Linked DNA regions of Hydrogenophaga sp. SL48. The protein of the gene in region 1 interacts with the protein of each later gene in a pairwise test. Links are inferred from orthologs where the notes say so. Each region holds a gene or a part of one and is shown in the gene's direction. Other genes may lie near its edges.

The links.
Region 2: the proteins of IM738_RS07130 (region 1) and glnL interact in binary tests that used the Escherichia coli proteins (3 or more experiments, as listed by UniProt). The link is inferred for Hydrogenophaga sp. SL48 from one-to-one orthologs.
Region 3: the proteins of IM738_RS07130 (region 1) and IM738_RS08575 interact in binary tests that used the Escherichia coli proteins (3 or more experiments, as listed by UniProt). The link is inferred for Hydrogenophaga sp. SL48 from one-to-one orthologs.

Annotation. Positions count from the first base shown.
Region 1 is NZ_CP063400.1:1,495,101-1,498,915, forward strand. What follows is about bases 594-3,459. They hold IM738_RS07130 (P-II family nitrogen regulator), read left to right. Parts: upstream 594-1,790; coding sequence 1,791-2,129; downstream 2,130-3,459. Other genes in these bases: IM738_RS07125 (asparaginase), read right to left, coding at 666-1,694; IM738_RS07135 (TIGR00730 family Rossman fold protein), read right to left, coding at 2,136-2,723; IM738_RS07140 (diacylglycerol kinase), read right to left, coding at 2,746-3,144; IM738_RS07145 (RDD family protein), read right to left, coding at 3,155-3,459. In the rest of the region: IM738_RS07120 (NAD+ synthase), read left to right, coding at 1-565; more of IM738_RS07145, read right to left, coding at 3,460-3,700. UniProt on the Escherichia coli protein: P-II indirectly controls the transcription of the glutamine synthetase gene (glnA). P-II prevents NR-II-catalyzed conversion of NR-I to NR-I-phosphate, the transcriptional activator of GlnA. When P-II is uridylylated to P-II-UMP, these events are reversed.
Region 2 is NZ_CP063400.1:893,085-896,325, forward strand. The notes cover bases 1-2,767. They hold glnL (nitrogen regulation protein NR(II)), read left to right. Parts: upstream 1-724; coding sequence 725-1,810; downstream 1,811-2,767. Other genes in these bases: IM738_RS04300 (hypothetical protein), read left to right, coding at 103-669; ntrC (nitrogen regulation protein NR(I)), read left to right, coding at 1,849-2,767. In the rest of the region: more of ntrC, read left to right, coding at 2,768-3,241.
Region 3 is NZ_CP063400.1:1,775,150-1,778,918, forward strand. Bases 1-3,295 are described here. They hold IM738_RS08575 ([protein-PII] uridylyltransferase), read left to right. Parts: upstream 1-398; coding sequence 399-3,095; downstream 3,096-3,295. Other genes in these bases: map (type I methionyl aminopeptidase), read left to right, coding at 1-382; IM738_RS08580 (SDR family NAD(P)-dependent oxidoreductase), read left to right, coding at 3,147-3,295. In the rest of the region: more of IM738_RS08580, read left to right, coding at 3,296-3,769.

The DNA of each region.
Region 1 (3,815 bases):
GGAGTTTGCGGGGCGGGCCGAAGACACGACGGAAGAGAACCTGCAGGCCCGCATCCGCGGCACCCTGCTCATGGCACTGTCCAACAAGTTCGGCGGCATCGTGCTGACCACAGGCAACAAGAGCGAAATGGCCACCGGCTACTGCACGCTGTATGGCGACATGGCCGGCGGGTTTGCGGTCATCAAGGACGTGGCCAAGACCATGGTGTTTCGCCTTGCACGCTGGCGCAACGCGCACGACCCCTATGGCACGGGCGCCAATCCGATCCCCGAGCGCATCATCACCCGCCCGCCCAGTGCCGAGCTGCGTCCCGACCAGAAGGACCAGGACAGCCTGCCCGAATACGCCGTGCTCGACACCATCATCGAGCGCTACATGGAGAACGACCAGAGTCCGGACAGCATCGTGGCAGCGGGTTATGCGCGCGCCGACGTGGACAAGGTGGTGCGCTTGATCCGCATCAACGAATACAAGCGCCGCCAGGCACCGGTGGGGATCCGCGTGACCCACCGCAGTTTCGGCAAGGACTGGCGTTACCCGATCACGAGCAAATACCGGGCTTAATCCTTCTGTGCGACGCGCGGCCCCCCGGGGGGCTGTCTGCGGCCCGGTAAACCCGGGTTCGCGGCATCGCTGGGCTGGCACCGTTCAGGGTGACCAGACCTCAGAGCCGAAGCACCGCGCGCATCTCCCCGACCTCGATGCCCGCCGCGTTCCTGAGCGGTGGCGGGACCAGGCCGGCCAGCACGGCGCGGCTCTCGGCATCGAGCCAACCCAGTTGGTCCAGCGCCGACACCAGGGCCACCATCAACGGAACCAATTGCCCCTCGCTGCATTTGGCCGCGATGCCGATGCCACGGCTGAAGCTGGCGATGGCCTGCACGCCATCGGCGCCGACCTTGCTCACCCAATCCCCCCGGCCCGCGCGCATCAGCGTGAGATCGTTGCGACCCTGGCCGCTGACCAGCTCGGGGTGGCGGGACATGGCGTGCGCGACGCGCTGCGGAGCGAGCCCGTAGACGGGGTCTGGGTCGGTCGGCGTCAACCGGGCAAACGCATGGGCCAGTGAGCGTAGCGGCAAGGCGTAGTTGGGCGCGCTGCAGCCGTCGGTACCGCGCACCAGCTGCTCGACCGGCACACCCGAGAAGTGGCTCACACTCTGCGCGATCTGCCGTTGGACGGGGTGCTGCGTGTCCAGATAGCCGCTGAGCGGTTGTCCCAGCGCATGGGCCAGCAGCAGCATGCCGGTGTGTTTGCCCGAGCAGTTGTGGTGAAAGCGGTTGAAGATCGCACCCGGTTCGGGCTGGCGCCCGGTGGCACCGTAGAAGTAGGGCACGTGGCTCCCGCAGGCCAGTGTGGCTTCGTTCGCGCCCATGCGGGCCAGGAGGCTGGCCACGCGGTCCACGTGCATCGGCTCGCCGCTGTGGCTGGCACAGAGCAGGGCCACGTCGGCATCGTCCAGACCCAGCCGGTCGGCGGCGAGGGCGATCAACGGCATGGCTTGAAACGGTTTGAGCGATGAGCGGGTGAACAGCGGCGAGTCCACGTCACCGACGCTGGCCAGCAACTCGCCCTGGGCATTGACCACGGCCAGCGAGCCGTGGTGGATGTTCTCCGGATGACCGCCACGGTAGCTCACCGTGATGGATACGTGGCGGGGGAGGGCCGTCAAGGCTGGCGGGATTGTGGGCATGTGATGGCTCCGGTTTCGGCGGAGTGTATGACCGGGTTGGTGACCCTTGGGCATAATGATCTTTTCCCTTCTTGAACCGCCCCGGAGACACATCCCATGAAGCAAATCACCGCCGTCATCAAACCGTTCAAGCTCGAAGAAGTGCGCGAAGCGCTGGCCGAGCAGGGTGTGACGGGTCTGACGGTGACGGAGGTCAAGGGCTTCGGCCGGCAAAAGGGGCACACCGAGCTCTACCGTGGCGCCGAGTACGTGGTGGACTTTCTCCCCAAGGTCAAGCTGGAGGTGGTGGTCAAGTCGGCGGATGTCGAGCGTTGCGTGGATGCCATCGTTCGCGCCGCACGCACCGGCAAGATCGGTGATGGCAAGATTTTTGTGACCTCGGTCGAACGTGTGGTGCGCATCCGCACCGGTGAAGAGGACGAAACGGCGGTCTGACCGGGCTCAGATCGCGTCCACGCGCGCCGCTGGCGAGAAGCCGGCGGCTTGAACCAGGTCGGGAAGCAGCCGCGCAGCGTCTGCATCAACCCGAATCAGGTTCATCTGCCAGTCACCCATGAACTGCTGCTGCACGCCAGTGTGCAGGAACGCCAACAGGCTGTCGTAGTAACCGCCCAGGTTGAGCAGCCCGACCGGTTTGTCGTGGTAGCCCAGCTGGCGCCAAGTCCAGACCTCAAAAAATTCTTCCAGCGTGCCGATGCCCCCCGGCAATGCGAGGAAAGCGTCAGCGTGTTCGGCCATGAGGCGTTTGCGTTCGTGCATGGTGTCCACGACATGCAGCTCGCTGCAACCGTGGTGCGCCCACTCTTTTTCCACCAGTGCCCTGGGAATGATGCCGATCACCCGTCCGCCGGCGGCCATGGTGGCGTCGGCCACCAAGCCCATCAGACCATTGCGACCTCCGCCGTACACCAGTTGACCGCCATGGCGACCGATCCATTCGCCCACGGCACGGGCGGCGTCTGCGAACGTGGGGTCGGCACCCGGTCGGGAGCCGCAATAGACGCACAAGGAAAAGGTGGGGGTGCTCATGGGTCTGGAGAGAGGGAGGGGGTCAAAGCCAGCGAACCCAGATCGCTGCGCTCCAGGTGCCTGCGCACAGCAGCAGGCTCAGCAGCACGGCGGCGCTGCCCATGTCTTTGGCCCGCTTGGACAGGGTGTGCCATTCCGGCCCGATGCGATCCACGGCAGACTCCACGCCCGTGTTGAGCAGCTCAACGATCATCACGAACAGCACCACACCGGTCAGCAACACCACTTCGACCCAGGTCCGCCCCAGCCAGAAGGCCAAGGGCAGCATGACCAGTGCTGCCATGGCCTCCTGTCGGAACGCGGTTTCGCCCCATCCGGCACGCAGGCCTGCCAGGGAATAACCAAAGGCGTGCCATATGCGCGGCAGTCCGGTTCGAGCTTTTTGCGCGTCCGGGGCTTCTTGTGGCGTGGATGGGTTCATGAAGGGAGCGTCAGCGCTTGTCGCGCTTGGGTGTTTCGATGGGCTGGAAGTGCACCAGCCGGGTTCCGGCCAATGCGTCGTGAACGAACTGCCGCTGGACATGAAACCGCGACAGCAGCGCCCAGACCAGCACCCACCCGACCACGATCACCGCCAGTTCTCCACCGGGCAGTGAGAAGGCTGCACCACCGGCCAGCGGTGGCAGAAACCACAGCCAACTCAAGACGTAGCGCCACAGGGCCCGTGTCTGTGTCAGCGGCCGCCCTTGACTGTCCACCACGCGGATGTTCCAGGTTTTCATGGCCAGGGTCTGGCCCTTGGCCCAGAACCACGCGAAGTAGATCCCGAACACCACGAACAGGAAGGCCTGTTGCAGATGGCGGTTGTCCAACGCGTGCCGGGTTTGGGTGAGGGTGGAGAACAGGTAGCCGGCGATGAAGACCACACCAAACAAAAGCATGCCTTCATACAGCCAGCAGGCCATTCGTCGCCGCAGTGGCGGGGCCATCAGGTTGGCCGCCTTGGTCTGAAAAGGGGGAGAAGCGGGGTCGGTCATCGGGCGGTGGAGGGATTCAGGGGCGGATTGTCGCACTGCGCGCCCTGCCTTTTTTGACCCTCAAGCCTGTCTGATTCCACAAAGACGGATCGCAACCTCTGTTGCAGTGCGATAA
Region 2 (3,241 bases), 600 kb from region 1 along the record:
ACCGGTCGTTCGGTTTCAGGAACCGTGAGGCATGTTTTCGGTCATACTGGAAAGTGAACTGTCAAGCGCCCACTGGCGCATGGAGACTCTGCGTTGCTGAACATGACACCCGCTGCCTCGATTCGCTGGCTCACTCTTGCCATCACTTCTGCTTTTCTGTCGCCAGTACTGGCACAGGAACGCATCTACCGATGCGGCAACGAGTACACCAACAACGCGGTGGTGGCCAAAAGCCGCGGATGCAAGGTGATGGAGGGAGGCAACATCACCATTGTGCAAGGTACCTCACCGCAGGCTGCAACAGCGCCACGCACCAGTGCCGCACCCGCTGCGCCGCGCAGCGCCCCCCGCAACGATTCCGCCGAGCAGCGCTCGCGCGACAGCGACGCGCGCCAGATCCTCGAAGCGGAGCTGCGCAAAGCCGAGGATCGATTGGTCCAATCACAGAAGGCCTATGCCAATGGACAGCCGGAAAAAGAAGGTATCGAGTCGCGCAACCACCAGCGCTACCTTGACCGTGTGGCCGAACTCAAGGCCGCGTTGACGCGTGCCGAAAGCGATGTGAGCGGCCTGCGGAGAGAACTGAGCCGGATGGGTGGTGTGCCATCCGTCAGCCCCGGCGCCGCTGCGTCCGGCACGCAGACCGCGCCCGAATCTGCCGCAAAATAGCGGCTTGAAAAACCCCAGCCCCAACCCCACTCCGTCCCCCGCCCGCGCATCGTCCTTGCCGGGCCACCCCGCTTCCCGCGCTGTACCCGCCCACAGCCGTTTCCAGTCCCTTGATCTGCTGGCCACCCTGGTGGCGGTGGTGGCGTCCGATGGGGCCGTGCTGTATGCGAACGCCGCTCTGGAAGATGCCTTGGGCATGTCCCGTCGCAGCATCGCGGGCGCGTATCTGCAGGACTGTTTCACCGACCCGCAGTTGCTGCAGAACGCGCTCTCCGGTGCCCGTGGCAATGAGTTTGCGGCCCTGCGTTACGACGCCTGGCTCAAGCGCGTGACCCACGAACCCCTGCCGGTGCACGTCGTCGTGGCACAGACCGAAACACAGGGCGAGGTGATTGTCGAGTTGCTGCCTTTGGAGCAGCAGACCCGACAGGAGCGTGAAGAGCGGCTCATCGACCAGGCCCAGGCCAACAAGGAGCTGATCCGCAACCTCGCGCACGAGATCAAGAATCCGCTGGGGGGTATTCGGGGCGCAGCGCAGTTGCTCGAACTCGAACTCGACAACAAGCAACTCACCGAATACACGCAGGTCATCATCCACGAGGCCGACCGGTTGCAGTCGCTGGTGGATCGCCTGCTCGCGCCGCACCGCCGCCCGCACGTGGTGGGTGACGTGAACATCCACGAGGTGTGTGAGCGTGTGCGCTCGTTGATCGTGGCCGAGTTTCCGAAGGGGCTGCGCGTGGTTCGCGACTACGACACCTCGATTCCCGAGTTCCGTGGCGACCGCGAGCAGCTGATCCAGGCGGTGCTCAACATCGCGCACAACGCGGCCCAGGCGCTGTCGGAGCGCATTGCCTCGGGCGACGCGCTGATCACCTTCAAGACACGCGTCGGACGACAGGTCACCTTCGGCAAGCAGCGCTATCGGCTGGCACTGGAATTGCATGTGATCGACAACGGGCCTGGCGTGCCCGACTCGATCAAGGACCGCATCTTTTTCCCGCTGGTGTCGGGGCGTGATGGCGGCTCAGGTCTGGGGCTCACACTGGCCCAGACCTTCGTGCAACAGCACCACGGATTGATCGAGTGTGAGAGCGCGCCCGGCCAGACGGATTTCAAATTGTTGATTCCGTTGCCTTGAAACCAAAACGCCTCGATTGAGGAAGGGAAGACGCTCACATGAAGCCGATCTGGATAGTGGATGACGACCAATCGATCCGCTTCGTGCTGGAGAAGGCGCTGCTGCGAGAAAACCTGCCCACACGCAGTTTCATCAACCCCCAGGAGGTGCTCAAGGCCTTGGCCGAGACGCCCGAGCACGAAGGCCCGCAGGTGCTGGTGAGTGACATCCGCATGCCTGGTGGCTCCGGCCTCGATCTGCTGGAGAAGGTCAAGGAGAAGCTGCCTGGCCTGCCCGTGATCATCATGACGGCCTTCTCCGATCTGGACAGCGCGGTGTCGGCCTTCCAGGGCGGCGCCTTTGAGTACCTGCCCAAGCCGTTTGACCTGCCCAAGGCGATCGAACTGATCCACCGCGCCGTCGAAGAGAGCCAGCGTGAAGAGGTCTCCCAGGAGTCGATCACCGACGCGCCCGAGATGCTGGGCCAGGCGCCCGCGATGCAGGACGTGTTCCGCGCCATTGGCCGGCTCTCGCAGAGCCAGGTCACGGTGCTGATCACGGGAGAGTCCGGCTCGGGCAAGGAGCTGGTGGCGCGTGCCCTGCACAAGCACTCGCCGCGCGCGGGCGGGCCGTTCGTCGCCATCAACACGGCCGCGATTCCGAAGGACCTGCTGGAGTCCGAGCTGTTCGGTCATGAGCGCGGCGCTTTCACCGGCGCGCAGACCATGCGCCGGGGCCGCTTCGAGCAGGCCGACGGCGGTACGCTGTTCCTCGATGAAATTGGCGACATGCCGTTTGACCTGCAGACACGCCTGTTGCGCGTGTTGTCCGACGGCCACTTCTACCGCGTGGGCGGACACAGCGCGGTGCGCGCGAATGTGCGCGTGATCGCGGCCACCCACCAGAACCTGGAACAGCGCGTCAAGGAAGGCGTGTTCCGGGAGGATTTGTTTCACCGCCTCAACGTGATCCGCCTGCGCCTGCCCGCGTTGCGCGAGCGCCGCGAAGACGTGCCCATGCTCACGCGTTTTTTCCTGCAGCAGAGCGCCAAACAACTGGGCGTGGAGCCCAAGCGCATCTCCGATGGCGCGCTGCGCCTGTTGGGGACGTTCGACTTCCCGGGCAACGTGCGCCAGCTGGAAAACGTGTGCCACTGGCTGACCGTCATGGCCCCCGCCCAGGTGATCGAACTCAAAGACCTGCCGCCGGAGGTGCTCGCGGGCGCCGGTGCGCTGTCGGACGCGCTGGTGGAGGCCCCGGCCCCGCAGGAGGTGCCCACGGTCGCGGCGGTGCCCGACACCGCGGTGTCGCCGGTGGTGACCGCGGTGTTCCCGCCGGCGGTGGGCGCGGCTCCCCTGGCCGAGGCACCACTCCCGTTGACCTCGGCCTGGGAGAGTGGTCTCCAGGCCGAAGCGCGTTCGCTGCTGGAAGCGGGTCGCACCGATGTGTGGG
Region 3 (3,769 bases), 280 kb from region 1 along the record:
CAAGCCCGGCGTGCGCCTGGGTGACATCGGCCACGCGATCCAGACCTTTGCCGAGGGCAACGGCTACACGGTGGTGCGCGAGTTCTGCGGCCACGGCATCGGCCAGCGCTTCCACGAAGAGCCGCAGGTGCTGCACTACGGCCGCCCCGGCACGCTCGAAGAGCTCAAAGCCGGCATGACCTTCACCATCGAGCCCATGATCAACGCTGGCAAGCGCGACATCAAGGAAATGGGCGATGGCTGGACCATCGTCACCAAGGACCGCTCGCTGTCCGCCCAGTGGGAACACACCATCCTCGTCACGCCCACCGGCTACGAGGTGTTGACACTGTCGGCCGGCAGCCCGCCGCTGCCGGCGTTCGTCACCACCACCAGCTGCTGAACCGGGGAGACCGCGCATGGGTGACGCCAAAGGCGAAATCGGCGCCCTGCGCCTGCAGTACCGCAGCGACAAAGCCGCGCTGCTGGCGAATCTGGGCTTGCAGGGGTCGGCCACCCGCGGTGTGCGGCGGGCGCTGCAACAGCTGGCGCGCCTGACCGACCAGACCCTGCGAAAGCTCTGGGAGACGGCCGGCTTCGGCCCGGGGTTCGCGCTGATCGCCGTGGGCGGCTACGGCCGCGGCGAGCTCTTCCCCAACTCCGATGTGGACGTGCTGGTGCTGCTGCCCGAAGGCGCCTCGCCCGAGACCGACGCCACCCTCAAGGAGCGCATCGAAGGCTTCATCGGCTCGTGCTGGGACGTGGGCCTGGAGATCGGGTCCAGCGTGCGCAACGCCACCGAGTGCGTGGACGAAGCAAGCCGCGACGTGACGGTGCAGACCTCGTTGCTCGAATGCCGTCTCATCACGGGGTCCAGGCCGCAGTTCAACGCCCTCGTCAACCAGCTCGGCGAGGCCATGGACCCCAAGGCCTTCTTCGTCGCCAAGACGCTGGAGATGCGCCAGCGGCACAACAAATTCGAGAACACGCCCTACTCGCTGGAGCCCAACTGCAAAGAGTCGCCCGGCGGCCTGCGCGACCTGCAGATCATTCTCTGGGTGGCCAACGCCGCGGGGCTGGGCCGCAGCTGGGACGAGCTCGCCCGCAAGGGCCTGGCCACGCCGCTGGAGGCGCGCCAGATCAAGGCCAACGAGGCGCTGCTCAGCCTGATCCGCGCGCGCCTGCACCTGCTGGCCAACCGGCGCGAGGACCGGCTGGTGTTCGACCTGCAGACGGCGGTGGCCGAGTCGTTTGGTTTCAAGGCGGAAGTGCCGGCGGTGATCACCTCGGGCGGCGCGCAGGCGATGCCCCCCGTGCGCATGGCCCGCCGCGCCAGCGAACAGCTGATGAAGCGCTACTACTGGGCGGCCAAGGCCGTGACCCAGCTCAACCAGATCCTGCTGCTCAACATCGAAGAGCGCCTCAACAGCGACGAAATGGGCGTGGACCGCATGCGCCCGATCAACGAGCGCTTTTTCGACAAGGCGGGCATGCTGGAGGTCGCGAGCGACAACCTCTATGTGCAGCAACCGCACGCGATCCTGGAGACCTTCCTGATCTACCAGAGCACGGTGGGCATCAAGGGTCTGTCGGCCCGCACGCTGCGCGCGCTGTACAACGCGCGGCCGATCATGAACGCGAAGTTCCGTGCCGACCCGGCCAACCGCGCCATGTTCATGCAGATCCTGCAGCAGAACGACGGCATCACGCACGCCATGCGCCTGATGAACCAGACCTCGGTGCTGGGCCGCTACCTCTGGGTGTTCCGCCACATCGTGGGGCAGATGCAGCACGACCTGTTCCACGTCTACACCGTGGACCAGCACATCCTGATGGTGCTGCGCAATGTGCGCCGCTTCTTCATCGCCGAACACTCGCACGAATACCCCTTCTGCTCGCAGCTGGCCGCCGGCTGGGACAAGCCCTGGATCTTCTACATCGCGGCGCTGTTCCACGACATCGCCAAGGGCCGGGGCGGCGACCACTCCGACCTCGGCGCCAAAGACGTGCGCGCCTTCTGTCGCCAGCACGGGATTGACCGGGAAGACACGAAGCTGATCGAGTTCCTGGTGTCCGAGCACCTGACCATGAGCCGCATGGCACAAAAGGAGGACCTGAGCGACCCGGACGTGATCCGCGCCTTCGCCCAGCGCGTGGGCAACGAGCGCTACCTCACCGCCCTGTACCTGCTCACCGTGGCCGACATCCGCGGCACGAGCCCCAAGGTCTGGAACGCCTGGAAGGGCAAGCTGCTCGAAGACCTCTACCGCTACACCCTGCGCGCCCTCGGCGGCCGAGCACCCGACCCGGACGCCGTGGTCGAGTCGCGCAAGCGCGAGGCGCTGTCCATGCTCGCGCTGCACGCCCTGCCCTACCTGGCGCACAAGGCGCTGTGGGACACGCTGGACGTGGGCTATTTCATGCGCCACCAGGCCGACGAAATCGCCTGGCACACCCGCGTGCTCACGCGCCAGATCGCGATCAACGCGCGCGCCGAAGCGACGCCCCCCGATCCGGCGGCACCTGCCGAGCCCGACGCCGCCATCGTGCGCGCCCGCCTGTCCCCTGAGGGTGAAGGTCTGCAGGTGCTGGTGTACGCACCCGACCAGAACGACCTGTTCGCGCGCATCTGTGGCTACTTCGATAACGCCGGCTTCAGCATCCTGGACGCACGCATCCACACCACCATGACCGGCCATGCCCTCGACACCTTCCAGGTCGTGGCGCCCACGCTGTCGGACCACTACCGCGAGCTGATCGCGATGGTCGAGAACAACCTGGCCGGCACGATCGACCAGCACGGACCGCTGCCCCCGCCCAGCAAGGGCCGCCTGTCGCGCCGGGTGAAGAGCTTCCCGATCACGCCGCGCGTGGACCTGCGTCCCGACGAAAAGGCCCAGCGCTGGCTGCTGAGTGTCTCGGCCAGCGACCGTGCCGGCCTGCTCTATTGCATCTCTCGCGTGCTCGCGCGCCATGAGATCAGCGTGCAGCTGGCCAAGGTCACGACGCTGGGCGAGCGGGTGGAAGACACTTTCCTGATCTCCGGGCGCGAGCTGCAGATGAACAAGCGCCAGATCGAGATCGAGACGGAGTTGCTGGAAATTCTGGAGGGCTGAACGCCCCGACCGCAGCGCCTCCCCACAACCCCAACCACCCGGATACCTGTCATGGACCTCGGACTGCAAGGCAAGCGTGTGCTGATCACCGGGGGGAGCAAAGGGGTGGGTCTGGCCTGTGCCCGCGCGTTCGTGGCCGAAGGCGCCCGCGTCGCCCTGGTGTCGCGTTCCCAAGCCCACCTGGACGCCGCCCGGGCTTCGCTGGGCGAAGCCTTCACCGTGGCGGCCGACCTGATCGACCCTGAGGCCGCTGCGCACATGGTGCGTCAGGTCGAGGCCGGTTTCGGCCCCATCGACATCCTGGTCAACAGCGCCGGAGCAGCCTTGCGCACCAGCGCCGAAGCCCTCACACCCGCCGCCTGGCGCGCCGCGATGGACGCCAAGTTCTTCAGCTACATCCACGTCATCGACCCAGTGGTCAAGCTCATGGCCACGCGGGGCGCCGGCGTCATCGTGAACATCATCGGCAATGGCGGCAAGGTCCCCACACCCGTCCACCTGGCCGGTGGTGCGGCCAACGCCGCCCTGATGCTGGCCACCGCCGGCTTGGCCCACACCTACGCCTCGCGCGGCGTGCGCGTGGTGGGGCTGAACCCGGGCCTGACCAACACCGAGCGCGTGTCCGAGGGCCTGAAGGTGGAGGCCCAGCGGGCCGGCATCACCGAGCAGCAGGC